2 linked regions of the Cystobacter fuscus genome follow. The protein of the gene in region 2 interacts with the protein of the main gene of each other region in a pairwise test. Links are inferred from orthologs where the notes say so. Each region holds a gene or a part of one and is shown on either strand. Other genes may lie near its edges. The genes, in order: serC and selB.

What was found.
Region 1: the proteins of selB (region 2) and serC interact in binary tests that used the Escherichia coli proteins (3 or more experiments, as listed by UniProt). The link is inferred for Cystobacter fuscus from one-to-one orthologs.

The regions. Positions count from the first base shown.
Region 1 is NZ_CP022098.1:8,399,129-8,409,411, forward strand. Bases 3,513-6,321 are described here. They hold serC (3-phosphoserine/phosphohydroxythreonine transaminase), read right to left. Parts: upstream 5,557-6,321; coding sequence 4,468-5,556; downstream 3,513-4,467. Other genes in these bases: CYFUS_RS33740 (M13 family metallopeptidase), read right to left, coding at 3,513-3,743; CYFUS_RS33745 (chalcone isomerase family protein), read right to left, coding at 3,874-4,434; CYFUS_RS33755 (DNA-binding domain-containing protein), read right to left, coding at 5,634-6,321. Also shown: CYFUS_RS33725 (ABC transporter substrate-binding protein), read left to right, coding at 1-338; CYFUS_RS33735 (PA0069 family radical SAM protein), read left to right, coding at 586-1,623; more of CYFUS_RS33740, read right to left, coding at 1,650-3,512; more of CYFUS_RS33755, read right to left, coding at 6,322-6,350; CYFUS_RS33760 (DUF692 domain-containing protein), read right to left, coding at 6,347-7,192; CYFUS_RS33765 (hypothetical protein), read right to left, coding at 7,302-7,559; CYFUS_RS33770 (helix-turn-helix domain-containing protein), read left to right, coding at 8,019-9,557; CYFUS_RS33775 (tetratricopeptide repeat protein), read left to right, coding at 9,572-10,283. UniProt on the Escherichia coli protein: Catalyzes the reversible conversion of 3-phosphohydroxypyruvate to phosphoserine and of 3-hydroxy-2-oxo-4-phosphonooxybutanoate to phosphohydroxythreonine. Is involved in both pyridoxine and serine biosynthesis.
Region 2 is NZ_CP022098.1:1,714,675-1,721,993, reverse strand. What follows is about bases 4,273-7,175. They hold selB (selenocysteine-specific translation elongation factor), read right to left. Parts: upstream 6,731-7,175; coding sequence 4,814-6,730; downstream 4,273-4,813. Other genes in these bases: CYFUS_RS07190 (phosphoribosyltransferase), read right to left, coding at 6,756-7,175; CYFUS_RS53800 (ATP-binding protein), read right to left, coding at 4,273-4,817. In the rest of the region: CYFUS_RS07205 (sigma-54-dependent transcriptional regulator), read right to left, coding at 889-2,322; more of CYFUS_RS53800, read right to left, coding at 2,319-4,272; more of CYFUS_RS07190, read right to left, coding at 7,176-7,319. UniProt on the Escherichia coli protein: Translation factor necessary for the incorporation of selenocysteine into proteins. It probably replaces EF-Tu for the insertion of selenocysteine directed by the UGA codon. SelB binds GTP and GDP.

The sequences.
Region 1 (10,283 bases), 6.7 Mb from region 2 along the record:
CCGAGCTGACCCTCGGCAAGGCGGTGCGCGGCACCGTCTATCCGCTCAAGGACGTGGACTACTACCGGTTGGACTTGTCGGACCGGCCGGTGCGCACGCCCATCCGGGCCACGCTGCTGGGCATCCTCAAGGTCGACGTGGGTCTGTACCTGCACCGCCTGGGCGAGGACGGCAAGCTGTCGCTCGTGCAGACGTCCGATCGCGCCAAGGGCGACCAGGCCGAGACCATCCGCTACAGCGCCGAGCCGGGTGTCTACGTGTTGGAGGTGCGCGACGCGCGCAATCGTGAGGCCAACTTCCAGGATGCCTACCAACTCACTGTCGAGGAGGGCGAGTAGCGGCCCCGCAAGAGATCTCGTTGACAAGCAGCGATGGGCCTTCTACTTTCCCCCTCGCTCGCCGCGCGGTGGTAGCTCAGCTGGTAGAGCACGAGCTTCCCAAGCTCGGGGTCGCCGGTTCGAACCCGGTCCGCCGCTCTGAAGGGCCTGGAACCGCTGGAGAAGTCCTCCAGAGGTTCCAGGCCCTTCGCCTTTTCGGACCACGAGCGACCTTGACTGAACGTCCTTTCAGACCCACCCTGAGTGGGTGAAGCCGCGTCCCGTCTCCAATCCGCCCAACCCCTGGGACACCACCGCCGTGGAGTACCTGGAGGAGATTCCTCCCACGAAGCTGGAGGTGCTCGAGGACCACAGCCGCGAGGTGCTCGGGCGCAACGACAGCCCCGACGTGGGCTTCACCTGGAGCGTCAACCCGTACCGCGGCTGCCTCCATGCCTGCGCGTACTGCTACGCCCGGCCCTACCACGAGTACCTCGGCTTCGGCGCCGGCACCGACTTCGAGACGAAGCTCGTGGTGAAACCCCGCGCCGCGCAGCTCCTGCGCGACGCCTTCGAGCGCAAGAGCTGGAAGGGCGAGACGGTCGCCTTCAGTGGCGTCACCGACTGCTACCAGCCCATCGAGGCCTCGCTCCGCCTCACGCGTGCCTGCCTGGAAGTGTGCGCCGAGTACCGCAACCCCGTGGGCATCATCACCAAGGGGCCCCTCATCGAGCGCGACCTGGACGTGCTCCAGACGCTCGCCCAGCAGGCCCGACTGACGGTGGCCATCACCCTGCCCTTCCATGACGAGGCCGTGGCGCACGCCATGGAGCCCTATGTGGCCTCACCCCGGCGGCGCCTGCGCACCATCGAGCGGCTGGCCTCCGCGGGCATCTCCGTGTGCGTGGCCGTCGCCCCCCTCATCCCCGGGCTCAACGACGAGGACATGGTGCGCGTGCTCACCGCGGCGAAGGAAGCGGGCGCGACCCGGGCCTTCTCCACCCTGCTGCGCCTGCCCGGCCCCGTGCAGGGCATCTTCGAGCAGCGTCTGCGCGAGAAGCTCCCCCTGCGCGCCGAGCGCGTCCTGCACCGCATCCGCGAGACGCGCGGTGGCGAGCTCAACGACTCGCGCTTCCGCGTCCGCATGCGTGGGGAGGGCCTCTACGCGGAGACCCTCCACCAGCTCTTCTCCTCCACCGCGCGCCGTCTGGGCCTGAGGACGAGCGAGCCCATGGAGGCGGACAGCGACAAGGAGAGCCCCTTTCGCCGCCCCATGAAGTCCGGCACCCAGCTCAGCTTCTTCTGAGCGTCCCGCCGGACCCGCCCGAGCGCCTACCAGACCTCACAGCGCTGCGCCGCGGGACGCACCATCTTCGCGTCCGCCTTGCACTGGAAGGCCTTCTGGAACTCGGACAGGTTGCCCACCGGCCCGTTCACCCGCCAGTACGGCGGCGAGTGCGGATCCACCACCGCGAGCTGCCGCGCGTAGGCGTCCCGGTACTTCGAGCACCAGGACTGCGCGTAGGAGAGGAAGAACTGCTGGCTCGGCGTGTAGCGCGAGCCCTCCGCCTTCTTCGCGGCCTCGGGATCCTTCGCCAGCCAGGCCTCCATGGCCGCGTGGGCCAGCTTCAGCCCGCCCAGGTCCGCCACGTTCTCGCCCAGCGTCAGCGCCCCGTTCACCTTCACGTCGTCGAGCACCGTGTAGTTGTCGTACTGCTCTTTCACGCACGCCACGCGCTCGCGGAAGGCCTTGTCCGAGGCCGGCGTCCACCAGTCGCGCAGGTTGCCCTCGGCGTCATACTGCCGGCCCTCGTCGTCGAAGCCGTGGGTGATTTCGTGGCCCACCACCATGCCCATGGCCCCGAAGTTCACCGGCATCGTGGCCTCCCGGTCGAAGAACGGCGGCTGGAGGATGCCCGCCGGGAAGACGATCTCGTTGAAGGGCGGGTTGTAGTAGGCGTTCACCGTGGGCGGAGACATCAGCCACTCCTCCTTGTCCACCGGCTTGCCAATCTTGGCGATCTGCCACGCCTGCTCGAAGGCGTTCGCGCCCATGATCGAGTGCAGGAACGACTCGCGATCCACCTTCATCGCGCCGTAGTCGCGCCACTTGTCCGGGTAGCCGATCTTGTTGACGATCTTGCGCACCTTCACCAGCGCCTGCTCGCGCGTGGGCGCGTCCATCCACGCCAGCGTGTCCAGGTTGCGCTCGAAGGCCTTCTCGAGTTCCTGCACCATCTGCAGCGTGGTCGTCTTGCCGTCCGCGCCGAACGTGCGCTCGATGAAGGGCTGCGCCAGCGCCTCGCCCAGCGCCATGTTGGTGAAGCGCACGCACTTCTTCCAGCGCACCACGTCCTCCTTCGCGCCCGTCAGGTTCTGCGAGAAGCGGAAGCGCTCGTCCTGGAAGGCCTTGGGCAGCGCCGGCACCACGCTCGACACGTAGTTCCACGTCAGGTACGGCGCCCACGCCGCCGCCGGCATCGTCTTCGCCAGCCGCTCCACCTCCTTGAAGAACGGTGGGTGCGACACGTTGAGCGCCTGCACGCTCCCGGCCCCCGCGGCCTTGAAGTACTCGTCCCACGGGAAGCCCGGTGCCTCTGCCTTCAGGCCCTTGCGCTCGAGGCGGTGGTAGAGACTCTTCGGCTCGCGGCGCTCCACGCGCGACATCGACGCCTTGGCGAGCGCCGTCTCCACCTCCAGCACCGACGCCGCGCTCTTCGCCGCGGTCTCGGCCGGCTCGCCCAGCAGCACGAAGGTGTTCTTCACGTACTCGGTGTAGGCGTCACGCAGCGCCTTCGACTTCTCGTCGTCCTTCAAATAGTAGTCCCGGTCCGGCAGGCCCAGACCGCCCTGGTCCACCTCGCCGATCATCTGGCTGGCGTCCTTGAAGTCGGTGTTGGCGCCCATCCGGAAGAGCGGGAACACGTTCTGCGCGTGCAGCGTGCCCACCACCCGCGCCAGGTCCTTCGCGTTCTTCACCGTCAGCTTCGCCAGCTCCGCCTTGAGCACCGGCAGCGACGCCTCCAGCTTCGCCTCATCCATGCAGGAGCCGTAGAAGTCCCCCAGCTTCTGCGCGGAGGCGAGCCCCTCGGGCGCCTTGCCCTTGGACGCGCCCTCGAGGATCTCCCGGAGGATCTCCTCGTTGCGCGCCGAGATGGCATCGAAGCCGCGCGACCAGCGGGGGCGATCCGCGGGGATCTCCGTGTTCTTCACCCAGTTGCCGCATGCGAACTCGTAGAAGTCCTCGCAGGGGTTGGCCTGCTCGTTCATCGAGGCCAGATCCAGACCTGGGGAGAGCGGACGGGACTCGGCGGGGGGCTGGGGCTGCGTCGCGGGCGTGGCGGGCGAGGGGGGCGTGGGCGCGGGCTCCGCCGTCTTGCAAGCGGACGCCACAAGACAACATGCGGCGAGCAATGCCTTCTTCATCCAGTCGTTCTCCATGTGGGGTGTGAGGCAGCGCGCACCCTATCCGGCCACGGGCACGCGCGCCTCAACCTCGTACGGGAGGGCCACCCTCACGCCCTTCCCGTTGCACGACCCCCGACATGGAGTCCTGCTACTCCTTGCCCAACATCCCGTCCTTGACACCGCCGTCGACCGGGTTGTTGCCGAGCCACACCGAGAAGAGCGCGTCGGCGAAGTCCTTGCCCTCCACCGAGATCTTCTGTCCCGCCCTGCTCTCGATGGTGGTGCCCTGGCCGGGCACGTACGTGAGCAGCAGCTCGTCGCCCTTCTTCAGGTCCGGAATGGCCGAGGTGAAGGTGTCCAGCCGCTGCTGGAGCGAGGGCAGCTTGTCCTTCGCGTTCTTCTTGAAGCCATCCACGATGGCCTCGGAGATCGTCTTCTTGTCCAGGTCGCGCAGCATCGACATCCGCACGCGCTTGAGCTGCTCCGAGCCGATGGCCTGGGCGCCCTCGCGCGAGGGGTTCTGCAGGTAGAGGCCGGCGGCGTACACGTTGAAGACGAGCTTCTTGCGCAGGCCCACCCCGTTGAGCTTCAGCTCCTTGCCCTCGACGGACACCGTGTCGGGAAATGCCACCCCCGCCACGTCCTTGGCGGCGGCGGGCAGCGCGAGTACGGCGGTCAACAACACGGCACACAGCGTGGTGTTCTTCATGACCTCTCCTGTGGAAGGGGTGGGGGGGCCACCCTAGCCTTTCTTCCGGGCGAACTCCTCCAGGAAGGACACCAGGGCGCGCACGTCGTCCACCGACACCGCGTTGTACAGGGAGGCGCGGATGCCCCCGCAGATGCGGTGTCCCTTGAGGCCCACCATGCCCGCCTTCTTCGCCTCGGAGACGAACGCGGCGTCCAGCTCCGGGGTGGGCAGGTGGAAGACCACGTTCATGAAGGAGCGCGACTCGCGCTCCACGGGCGCGCGGTAGAAGCCCGCGTTCGCGTCCAGGGCGCGGTAGAGCAGCTCGCCCTTCTGCCGGTTGCGCGCCTCCAGCCCCGCGAGCCCGCCCTGCGCCTTCATCCACGCGAGCACGTTGCGGCACAGGTAGATGGCCAGCGTGGGGGGCGTGTTGTAGAGCGAGTTGTTCTCCGCGTGGAGGGAGTAGCGGAAGATCTTCGGGATGTCCCGGCGGCCCTGGGCGATGAAGTCCTTGCGCGCGATGGCGATGAGCACGCCCGAGGGCCCCAGGTTCTTCTGCGCCCCCGCGTAGAGGAAGGCGAAGCGGCTCACGTCCATGGGCTTCCACATGAAGTCCGAGCTCATGTCCGCGATGAGCGGCACGCTGCCCACCTCGGGCCAGGTGTGCCACTGGGTGCCGTAGATGGTGTTGTTGCTCGTCAGGTGGACGTACGCCGCCCGGGGATCCAACTGGAGCTCCTCCTGGCGGGGCACGCGCACGTAGCGCTTGTCCGGGCCCACGGTGGTGGCGGCGATGCGCGCCTGACCCACGATGCGCGCCTCGTCATAGGCCTTCTCGCTCCACACCCCCGTCATCAGGTAGTCCGCGCTCGTGCCCGGGTGCAGGAAGTTCATCGGCACCTGGGCGAACTGCTGCGACGCGCCCCCCGTGAGGAAGAGCACCTGGTGGGTGTCCGGAATGCCCAGCAGCTCGGTGAGCAGGGAGATGGTCTCGTCGTGGACCGCCTCGTACTCCTTGCCCCGGTGGCTGTGCTCCATCACGGACATGCCCGAGCCCTGGAAGTCGATCAGCTCGTCGCGCGCTCGCTCGAGCGCGGGCAGGGGCAGCCCCGCGGGGCCGGGATTGAAGTTGATGACGCGCATGGCTGGGTCCTCTCACTGGGAAAACAACGCGCGGCCATTCTGCCCAACGCCTCCGCCAGGGGAAGCGCGAAGCGCCCTCAGGGCGCCAGGACGAGACCGTCGGCCACCCGGGTGTCCACGGCGGCACGGATGACCGCCTCCTCCACGCCCGTCGCCTCCGCCACCTGATGGGGCTCCAGCCCCTCCACCGCCATTTTCAACACCAACAACGAGCGCTCCTCGGCCTCCAGGTACATCGTCACCAGGCGCTCCGGGTGACGCCAGAGCAGCGCCAGCTCCTGTCCGGGCTCCGGCCGCTGCCCTCCCCCGGCCCGCATGAACGCGCACAGCCGGAAGGGATGCTCCAACATCATCAGCGTCGGATTCACCGTCAGGCGCTCCACGCGCGCGGGCACGGGCTCCATCGACGTGTACACCGCGAAGTCCGTCCACTCGAAGCGCGCCAGCGCGGGCAGGAAGTCCGGCAGCCCCCGAGCCCCCGCCTCGTCCGCGAGGAAGCCGGCGAAGCCCTCGCCCAGGCGGTTCATCTCGAAGGGCCGGTGAGGACGCGAGGCACCGTAGGCCCGCACCAGCTCCGCCCAGAGCGCCGGCTCCACGCATCCACGCACCCGCGGGTAGAGCTTGTCCAGGGTGGCCTCGCCATGGTGGCGCACCATCTGGCCATAGAGCGCCACGCGCGAGCGCGGCGCGTCCCAGCCCGGGTGCGTCGAGTACAGCCGCTCGAGCGCCTCCGGCCCCGGGTCCGTGAAGTACGCCTCCATCGACTCGAAGAAGCCACGCAGTCCCGGTTTCATCGCGCCACCCCCTGGAGGAGCGCCCGCGCCCGATCCGCCTCGTCCAGCACCGCCTCCAGCGAGGGGATGTCCTGATCCCATTCGATCAACGTCGGCACCGGCCCGGTGCGCTCGAGCACGTAGCGGTAGAGCGACCACACCTCATCGCAGACGGGTGCCCCATGCGTGTCGATGAGGACGTCGGGCCGCCGCTCGTGCCCCGCGAGGTGGATCTGCCCCACGCGCTCCAGCGGCAGCGCGTCCACGAAGGCGCGCGGCTCATAGCCATGGTTGCACGCGTTCACGTACACGTTGTTCACGTCCAGCAAGAGGCCGCAGTCGGCCTCCTCGGCCACGTGCCGCAGGAAGTCCGCCTCCGCCAGGGTGCCGCCGGGCATGCGCGCGTAGTAGCTCGGGTTCTCCAGCAGGAAGGGCCGGCCCACGCGCGCCTGCACCTCGCGCACCCGCGGCGCCACGTGCTCCACCGCCTCGGGCGAGAAGGGCAGCGGCAGCAGATCGTAGAGGTAGGCTCCCCCCAGCCGCGCGTAGCAGAGGTGATCCGAGAAGAAGGGCGCGTCCAGCCGCTCCACCAGCGCCTGGAGCCCGGCGAGGTAGGCCTCGTCCAGTGGCTCCGGACCGCCCACGTTCAGCGCCACCCCATGCGGCAACACCGGCCAGCGCTCGCGGCACGCGTCCAGCGCACGCTGTGGACGGCCGCCGAGCGTGAGGAAGTTCTCCGGGACGATCTCCACCCAATCCAGCGCACGGGGGGTCTCCGGCAGCCGCGCATAGAACTCGCGCCGCAGCCCGATTCCCACCCCGAGCGGCTCGCCGCCCCACCTTCGCGCGTGTGCCACCGGCATGTCGGCTCCTCGCAGAAAAGACACGGGCGGCGGGAAGAAAAGCCCCACCGCCCGGGAGACAACCCCCGGAGCACCGGGGGCCATCCTTGAAGGAAGGCTTCTTCGACGGCTACTTCTTGCCACCACAGCCGTTGGCGCCGCAGCCGCCCGAGCCACAGCTGTGCTCACTGGACTTCTCGGTCGAGGGCGTCGCGGTGCCCTCGGCGGCGGGGGCGGTGGAGGACTCGGCGGGGACGGCGCTGGCCGCGTGAGCGCTCGTGCTCTCCTGCTCGGCCGGAGCGGCCGCGGTCTTGGCGGTCGCACAGCCGGTCGCGAGCGTGCCGAGGGAGAGGGAGCCCACGAGGGCGGTCAGGGTCTTGAGGTTCATGGCGTTTCCTTTCAGGGGTCGGGCCGGGGTCGGATGCACCTGGCGGAGAACTCCCCTCGCCCGGAGACGAAGGGAGCCCGCGCCACCATACGCCCGGCGCCCGATGGGGTTACACCGGGGAGAACACGGCTTTGGGAATTCCATGCCCGTGCGACGCCCACCCTCTCGGGAGTTGCTGGGTTTTCCGCCTCCCTGTCCAGGTGGCGGTAAACGAGGTGAATGGAATTTGACAGCCCGCCCGCTCCCTTGGACCCCAGTCCATGGAGCCCAAAAACCCCCTGTTGAATCAATGGCTTGGAATGTCGAAAACGGGCGAGGCGTCTGCCTTGAGGGACTCCCGGAGCCTCGGGAGTCCGGGATATTTTCTCCGAAAACGCCGATTGCAAATCAGTAAACGCGCTCGCACAGTTCGAGGAACGGAGGAGCCGGCGGGCCATGGGCGCCGGCCCAGAGATGGCGATGAACGAGAACGCACTGAACGCCAACGTGGGACTGAAGCTGCGCGGCCTGCGGCTCGCCCGGAACATCAAGCAGACGGACGCGGCGAAGGATCTGGGGGTGTCCCCGGCGTACTTGAACCTCATCGAGAAGGGCAAGCGCGTCATGCCCTTCCCGCTCTTGTGGAAGGCGCTGCGCTACTTCGATCAGGATCCCGAGCAGTTCATGTCCACGCTGGGTGAGGGCCGGGTGGACGAGGCGCTCGCCAAGCTGCTGGACGAGCCGCTGCTCAAGAGCCTCGACATCGACTCCGAGTCCCTGCAGAGCCTGTCGGCGGAGCCGAAGCTGGCCGGCACGGTGGCGGCGCTCTTCAACCTCTACAAGAACACGCGCACGCAGTTGGAGAACGTGCTCGCGCAGCTCAACTCCGAGGAGCGCTCGCGCATGAACGCGGCGCCGGGCAGCTCGGAGGGGCCGCGCTTCGACTACTCCCCGTTCGACGAGGTGAGCGACTTCCTCGAGTCGCACCACAACTACTTCCCCGAGTTGGAGGAGCAGGCCGAGGCGCTGCGGCGCGACTTCAAGCTCGGGCGCCTGCTGTCGAGCCCCCAGCTCGTCCCCATGCTGGAAGAGCGCTTCGGCTACCGCGTGCGCCTGGAGGCCGCCTCCAGCGGCTCCTCGGTGGTGCGCCGCCTGGATCCGGACAACCAGGAGCTCATCCTCTCGCCGGACCTGACCGAGCAGCCCCTCAAGTTCCAGCTCGCCGCCTCCATCGGCCTGCTGATGTTGGATCAGGAGAAGCTGGTGGAGCGCATCGTGGGCGCGGTGCGCACCCGGCACGCGGAGACGCTGCGGCTCATCAAGGTGAACCTGGCCAACTACTTCGCCGGCGCGCTGATGCTGCCCTACGGGGAGTTCTTCAAGGAGGTGGAGCGCACACGCTACGACGTGGAGCTGCTGTCCAACCTCTTCGGCACCACGTACGAGACGGTGGCGCACCGGCTGTGCAACCTGTCGGACCCCAAGCGCCGCGGCCTGCCCTTCCACTTCCTGCGCGCGGACATCGCCGGCAACATCTCCAAGCGCTACAGCGGCACCGGCATCAAGTTCGCCACCGGCGGGGGCTCGTGCGGCAAGTGGGCCGTGCACCTGGCCTTCCTCAACCCGTCGCAGATCACCCGGCAGTACTCGATGATGCCGGACGGCACGTCCTACTTCTGCTTCGCCAAGGTGCAGTTGCAGCCCATCGAGGGCTCCATCGTGCGCGGCACGGCCTACTCCATCGGCCTGGGCACGCACGCGGAGAACGCCAAGTACCTGGCGTACGGGTTGCCCACCACGGACCTGCGCAAGGACGCCGTCCCCAGCGGCATCTCCTGCCGCTTCTGCGAGCGCACCGACTGCAACCAGCGCGCGGCCGCCAGCTACCGCTTCGCCTTCTCCTTCGACGAGTACACCAAGAAGGACTGCTTCTTCTCGCCCCTGCTGGTCCACGAGGCCGGCCGTGCGGAATCGCTGGACAAGGCGCCGCGCCGCCGTAACAAGGCCGAGGAAAACTAGCCCCCCCGCCCTCCATGAATCACCACGACACCGAACGCGCCCACATCCTCCAAGCCATCCAAGACCAGCGCAACGCGCTCGCCGTGACGCGCATCACCGGAGACCCGGCGGAGACGGGCCGGGGACTCGTCCACCTGGCCGAGCTGCACGGCATGCTGGAGGAGCACGCCGAGAGCCGCCGCCACTACGAGGAGGCCCTGGGCTTCTTCCAGACGGCGGGGGACAAGGAGGGCCAGGCCCAGGTGCTCTTCGGGCTCGGGGTGGCACGCGCCCACTTCGGGGATCACCGGGGCGCCGTGGAGCACATCGCCCAGGCCACGCTGCTCTTCAACGGCCTGAAGGATCAGGAGAACGAGGCGCTGTGCCGGGCGGCCATCGGAGAGTCGCTGCGAGCGATTGGCCAGCCCAAGGGCGCCGAGGAGAAGTTCCAGGAGGCGCTGCTGCTCTACCGGCAGGCGAAGAACGGGCCCCGGGTGGCCCGGCTGCTGTTGGACATCGGCGACATCCGCATGGAGGCGGGCGAGTACGAGGCCGCGCGCAAGCGCTTCGCCGAGTCGCTGCAGGTGCTGCGCAAGGAGCCGGAAATCGACATGGAGGCCCTGGCGCTGTGCGAGCTGCTGCTGGGCGAGGCCGAGGGACTCCTGGGCAACCACGAGGCGGCGCGGCCCCACCTCCAGCAGGCCGCGGAGCTGTACTCGCAACTGCACGACCATGCCTACGAGTCGC
Region 2 (7,319 bases):
GTGGGGGGGAACCTCCTTCGACCAGCTCCGACGTGCTCCGTCTCCATGCTTTAGCACTCCCCGTGCCACCCTTCCCCGCCATGGAAAGCCCAGGGATTCCGAGGGTTTGGCTTCCGAGAGGGAGACGCAGGGGCCGGGCCGCTTTCAGCTCTGCATTGCAACCCTGCAATCACCTTTCACATGTGAAAAGCCCCCAGCCCTTTCCTCCCGGGAGGTGGGGTGCCGGCTGGCTCTCGAGGCGCAAAAAGAAGACGGCCCGGAGCCCTCAGAAAGGGCTACCGGGCCGCGGGTTCTTCTCAGGAAGCCATCTGGAGGGCTGAAGGCGGTGGGGGGGAACCTCCTTCGACCAGCTCCGACGTGCTCCGTCTCCATGCTTTAGCACTCCCCGTGCCACTCCTCTCCTCCACCAGAACTCCAAGGATTCCAGTGACTTGGCTCCTGGGCGAGAGACGCGGGAGCCGGGCCGCTTTCAGCTCTGCATTGCAACCCTGCAATCGCCTTTCACATGTGAAAAACCCCCAGCCCTTCCTTCCCGGGAGGCGGAGTTGGATCAGCGCCCGAGGCCCAAAAAGAAGGCGGCCCGGACCCCTCGAAGAGGGGACCGGGCCGCGGGTTCTTCTAAAGAAAACACACCGGAGACACTGAAGCGGTGGGGGGGAACCTCTTCAGCGCCACATCAGCGCATTCTGACTCCAACCTTTAGCACGCTGCATGCCAGCTCTCCCGGCGCCTCAAAGCCCCGTCATTTCAAGGACTTGAGCGGCACTCCCCTCTCCAAGGGACACCTTCCGGCATTGCAGGGCTGCAATGCGTTTTCAGCGCTGCAAATCCGCTGTCATCCCGGGGGGTTCCAGTTTTCATCATTGAACGGCCCTTGCAGCTCCGCTGTCACTCCCGATGTTCTCCCCCAGGTGGACGGAGGTTGAGGCGCTTCATCTTCCGCCACAGCGTGGTGGAGGAGACGGCCAGTTCCTCGGCCACGCGGCCCAGGTCCATCGCGTAGCGCTCCAAGGCCTGGGCGATCGCCCGCCGCTCGGCCTCCTCCACCGCTTCTGCCAGCGTGGGCACGCGGGAGCTGAGGTCCGTGGTGAGCGGCGCGGGCGGCGCATCCGGCGTCCCCCCCACCCGGGTGTGCGGACGCAGGGGAAAGTCCTCCGGGAGCAGCTCCTCGCCCTCGGACAGCGCCGCCGCCTGCTCCACCAGGTTCTCCAGCTCCCGGACGTTGCCCGGGAAGTTGTGGCCCATCAGGTGCTCCACCGCCGCCGCCGACAGGCGCTTGGGGTTGGGGCTGCGCGCATTGGCGCGCTTGAGGAAGTGCTCGGCCAGCGCGGGCACGTCCTCCAGTCGCTCGCGCAGCGGGGGCACTCGCAGGGTCACCACGTTGAGCCGGTAGTAGAGATCCTGCCGGAAGCGCTTCTCCTGCACCTCCAGCTCGATGTCCCGGTTGGTGGCGGCGACGATGCGCACGTCCACCTTCACCGCGGTGGACTCGCCCACGCGCCGCACCTCGCCGTCCTGCAACGTGCGCAGCAGCTTGGACTGGAAGGCGGGCGTCGTCTCCGTCACCTCGTCGATGAAGAGCGTGCCCCCGTCCGCCTCCTCCACCAGACCCCGGCGGGCCCGCACCGCACCCGTGAAGGCGCCCTTGGCGTGGCCGAACAGCTCGCTCTCGAGCAGCGACTCGGAAATGGCGGCGCAGTTGACGGGCACGAAGGGCAGGGCCTTGCGCCGGCTGTGCGCGTGCACCGCGCGCGCGACGAGCTCCTTGCCCGTGCCGCTCTCGCCCTGCACCAGCACCGTGGCGTCACTCTGCGCCACGCGCATCAGCCGCGACGTCAGCTCGAGCATCGCCGGACTGCGGCCCACCAGCGCGCTCAAGCCGTGACGCTCGTTGAACTCGCCCGCCAGCATGTCCACCGTGGCCTGCAACCGCGCCCGCTCCTGCGCCCGCTCCACCCGGTAGCGCAGCTCCCCTTCCTTGAAGGGCTTGGTGACGTAGTCGAACGCCCCCTGGCGCATGGCCTCCACGGCGCTCTCGATGGAGCCAAACGCCGTCATCATGATGACCTGCAGGCGCGGCGACACCTCCAGCGCCTTCTTGAGCAGGGTGAGCCCATCCATGGGCTCCATCTTGAGGTCGGTCAGCATCAGCTCCACGCGGCCGCCCGACAGGATCTGCAGCGCCTCCTCGCCCGTGGCGGCCTCGAGCACGAAGTAGCCCTCGGAGCGCAGGAGCAGCGCGGTGGTGGCGCGCATGTTGCGCTGGTCATCCACCACCAGGATGCGGCCACGAGGAAGAGTAGTCGTCGATGGGTCTGTCACGGCGGACTCGTCGGCTGGTTGAGGGGGAGACGGATGGAGAAGGTGGTGCCACGGCCCGGAGTGCTCTCCAGGGAGAGTTCCCCGTGGTGCTCCTCGATGATGCGTTTGACCACCGCGAGCCCCAGGCCGGTGCCCTGGGCCTTGGTGGTGAAGAAGGGCTCGAAGACGCGGTGGATGAGCTCGGTGGGAATGCCGCTCCCCTGGTCCACCACGTCGATGCGCAAGAGCTCCCGGTCCTCATGCAGCTCGCGGCGGGCGAGCACCCGCACCCCGCCGCCCTGGGGCATCGCCTGCATGGCGTTGACCAGCATGTTGATGAGCACCTGGCGGATGTGGCGCCGATCCAACGGCACCCGGGGCAACTGCGGCTCCACCTCGATGGTGGGCGTGATGTGGCTCGGGCTGCCCTGCTGCTTCCACGCCGCCTCCACCGCGTCCTGCAGCATGCGCGCCACGTCCTCGAGCTGGCGGATGGGCTCGCGCGGCCGCGTGTAGTCGAGCAGGTCGCTCACCATCCGGTCCAACCGGTCACTCTCCTCGGCGAGGATGTCCAGGAGCATGGCCGTGTCGCCATCCGGCTTGAGCAGGTGGCGCAACGAGGCCACGGCGTTGAAGATGGCACCCAGGGGATTGCGCACCTCGTGGGCCACGATGGCCGACAGCTCGCCCAGGGCCGCCAGGCGCTCGCGCTTGACCATCTCCGCGCGCGCGGCGGCCAGCTCCGCGTAGGACGCCCACAGAGACTCGTACAGACGCGCGTTGGTGATGGCCAGGGCGATCTGCCCGCACGTGGCCTCGGCCAGTTCGATGAACGCCGTGGGGAAGATCCGGGGCCGGCGGATGTCGTCCAGCAACACCACGCCGATGAGCTGCTCGCGCGAGGTGAGTGGCAGCGCCAGCATCGCCTTCTGCTCGAGCTGCTGCACGAGCGAGCGCCGCCCGATGGACCCGGCCTTCGACAGGTCCGGTACGGAGATGGACCGGCGCTCGCGCGCCACGCGCGCCGCGAGGCTCTCGGGGTCATCCACCGGCACCACCAGACCCCGGAAGAAGTCGCGATGGGTGACGGAGGCCGCGGCGCCCCGCAGCACCCCCGCCTGCTCGTCATGCAGGAGGATGAAGCAGTTGGAGACATCCAGCAGCTTGACGAGGAAGTCCGAGGCCACGTCCAGGATGCTCGCCACCTCCAACGTGGTGGCGGTGGTGCGCGCCAGATCCAACAGCAGGCGCGAGTCGGTGAGCTGGCGCGCGGACTCGGCCCGCAGCCGGCGCTGCTCCAGCAACATCATCAACAGCTCGGCCAGCGTGCCCAGCAGCCGCAGCTCCTCCGCGCTGAAGGGAGGGTCCGCGCCGCGCAGCACCTGCAAGAGCCCCCCGGGCTGACCTCCCAGCAACAACGGCACCGCCGCGCTCCGGACCAGACGGCCCGCGGACAGCGCGCTCCACTCGCGCTCCTCCGCTTCGCTGGAGAGCACCACGCCCCGAGCCGACAGCTCCGCCGACAGCCACTCCTCCCGCGGCATCGGGAGTGCCTCCACCTGGGCCGGCTCCAGACCCACCTGCGCCACGAGCCCAGGAGGCCCCTCCGGCGAGTCCGACCCGTACAACACCACGGCCTCCGCGCCCACCAGCAGCGACAGCCGCGCGAGGAAGTCCTCGGGCGAGGGAGGCTCGGGCAGCGCGACGAAGCGCGCCACCTCGGCCACGGACGACAGCTCCCAGCGGCTGCGCTCCACGTCCGCCAACAGCCGCGCGTCGGTGAGCGCCGCCCCCACCACCTTGGCGAAGAGCTCCAGCACCGGACCGTACGAGGGCCGCACCTCCGGGCCCGCCACCCACAGCATCTCCGACGACGTGGTGCCCAGCGCGAGGTAGACGGCCGTGGACTCGTTCTCGAAGTGGCCGAAGACGGGGCGTCCCTCGGTCAGGGCCCGCCAGGCCAGCGCCTCCTCGAAACCCTCGAAGGGGCTGAAGCGCTCCCCGTCCCGCGCCAGGAAGCGCGCGACGAGCCCCACCCCCTGGAAGCCCTCCAGGGCGATGCGCCGCACCGCCTCCTCGGAGCGCGCCGCGACGAGCTTCGCGGACGTCTCCACCAGGCGCTCGGCCATCTCCAGCTCGCTCGGACGATCGCCCAGCACCAGGTGGTTGCACAGCAGCGCGAAGCCACTGCCCTCCAGCTCCACCTCCTGCACGTGCACCGCCAGCTCCCGCGGCCCCACGCCCGGACGCGACGGGAGCACGTAGCGCCGGGGATCGCTCTCCGCCAGCATCCCCTGCTCCCGCAGGCGGTAGCGCGTGCGCAGCCTCGCCAGGTCCTCCGGGTGGAGGAAGTCGAAGAAGGAGCGGCCCTCGACCTGCTCGCGCGACAACCCGTGCATCGCCAGGTAGGCGTCGTTGGCCATCCGGATCCGACCATCCTGGACCACGGAGATGGGATTGGTGAAGTGGTCGATGAGGCTGCGCAGGGTCGCCTCGTTGTAGAGATTCCTCGTCATGCGCGCCGCAGCACCCGTTTCTCTCCGACACGAAGCGTGACCTTCTCGCGATCGAAGTACTCCGAGAGGGGAATGACGAACTTCCGGCTCTGCCCCACCAACTCCTTGAACGCCTGGGTGGAAATGTCGCTCTTGTCGCGCAGGTAGGCAACGAGCCTCTCCTTGAGGCCAGCCAGCGCGCCCGCGTCGAAGTAGAGTTCCTCGCTCACCCCCACCGCCCGGCCCTCCGCCACCGCCACCCGCAGCAGCTCCCTCACCCGGGGCACGGGCAGGCGCAGCCGCTCGGCCAGCTCGTGGAGCGTGGGCGGAGCGAGCCCCGCCGCCCCCAGGTCCGCCACCAGCCGCGTGCGCGCCGCGTCCTCATCCAGGGACAACGTGCGGCCCCGCCCCACCCGCCTCACCGTCTCGCGCTCCACCTCCACCTTGCCCGCCTCCACCAACGTCTGCACCAGCCGGGAGAACACCCGGGCCTCGAGCTCGCCCGACAGGCGCTGGCGCAGCTCCTCCCTCGACAGCCCCTCGCGCAAGGGCTCGCGCTCGTGGAAGGCGTCGAGCAGCGCCAGGGCCCGCGCCCGCATCCCCTCGAACACCTCGCCCGAAAGGTAGAGCCGCCGCTCCTTGTCCACCAGTAGCGCCGCGCCCCGCGCGCCGAGCGTCTCCAGCGCCCGCGACAACACCCGGGACGCCAGGGCGGAGCGGGCGAAGAGTTCCTTCCAGGTGAGGCCCCGGTAGCCCGCCTGTCTCAAGAGCCACGCCACCTGGGTGCCCGGGTCCGCCTCCAGCAGGGGCGCCACCACCCCGGCCCCGCCCCTGCGCCGGCGCGGAGGCGAGATGGACAACACCCGCCCCCCGGCCAGCGTGGCACCCCGGCCCGGCAGCGCGCGCGGACCCCGGAGGATGAAGCGCTGGCCGGGCAGCGCCGCCACGGGCGTCGCCAGCCGTAGCTGCGCGAGCCCCGTCTCGCCCGGCTCCAACCGCTCCAGGTCCAACAGCGCCACCGTGGCCTCCGCCTGCGCCGTGCCCAGGTGAAGGAGGAGCTTGCGGCGCCGGGGCAGCGCCTCGGGCGCCGCGGCCAACAGGCTCAGCTCCACGTCCAACATGGACGTCTCGGACACCTCGCCCGCGTGCACCAACACCGCGCCCCGCGCGACGGCCTCGGCCTCCACGCCCACGAGGTTCACCGCCGCGCGCTGCCCGGCCACCACCCGCGGCACCCCCTCGCCATGCCGCTGCACTCCGCGCACACGCCAGGGTCCGGCGAGGCCCGGCAGCAGGGAAGCGGAGTCCTCCGCCGCGAAGGCCCCCGACAAGAGCGTGCCCGTCACCACCGTGCCAAAGCCCTTCAAGCTGAAGGCCCGGTCCACCGGCAGGAAGGCGGGGCCGTCCACGCCGCGCGCGGGCACGTCCCTGGAGACCTCGACGAGCGCGGCCCGCAGCGCCTCGAGCCCCTCGCCCGTGCGCGACGAGACGGGCACCACGGGACGGCCCTCGAGGAAGGTGCCCGCCACCAGCGTGGCCACGTCCGCGTCCACCAGCGCGCGCCACTCCGCGCCCAGCCCCGGAAGCAGATCCGCCTTGGTGAGCGCCACCACTCCGGCCTTCACGCCCAGCAGCCGGCAGATGTCCAGGTGCTCGCGCGTCTGGGGCATCACCCCCTCGTCCGCCGCCACCACCAGCACCGCCAGGTCCACCCCGCCGGCCCCCGCCGCCATCGCCTTCACGAAGCGCTCGTGGCCGGGCACGTCCACCACGCCCGCCACCTGCCCCTCGCCCAGCGCGAGGTGCGCGAAGCCCAGCTCCAGGGTGATGCCCCGGCGCTTCTCCTCCTTCAGCCGATCCGTGTCGATTCCGGTAAGCGCCTTGACCAGGGACGTCTTGCCGTGATCGATGTGCCCCGCGGTGCCGATGATCATCGTGCTCCGCGCCCCCCCGCGGCCTTCACGCCCCCGCCTTGTCCGGGTCCACGTCGAAGCGCCCGTCCTCGGCGACGTCCTCGTAGTCCCACGGAAAGACGACCAGGGCGTCGGTGGACAGCGCGAAGAAGTCCGGCTCGAAGCCACCCGGCCGGGACACCAGCGCCGCGGTGCTCACCTCGCGGGCCCCCACCTTGCGCGCCATCGCCACGGCCAGCGCCAGCGTGTCGCCGCTGGCCACCACGTCGTCCACGATGAGCACCCGCTTGCCCTTGAGCTCGCGCGGCATCTCCCCGCTCAGCTTCGGCTTGGCCTGGCCCTTGTCCCGGCTGCGGCGGCTGATGCGCACCGGGAAGAACTCGGCGCCCAGGGCGCTGGACAGCGCCCCGCCCACGAACACGCCCCCATGCGCCACGCCCACCACGGCCGCGGGCGAGTACGACTGGCGGATGGCGAGCGCGAGCGTCTGCACGGCGCGATCGAACTGCGCCCACGTCAGCTCCTGCACCTGGGTCCTGGCACGCGACTGGTCGCGCCCGGTGGCATGACGGGGGGCTTCCACCTGGGGCGCGAGCACCACGTCGGGTGG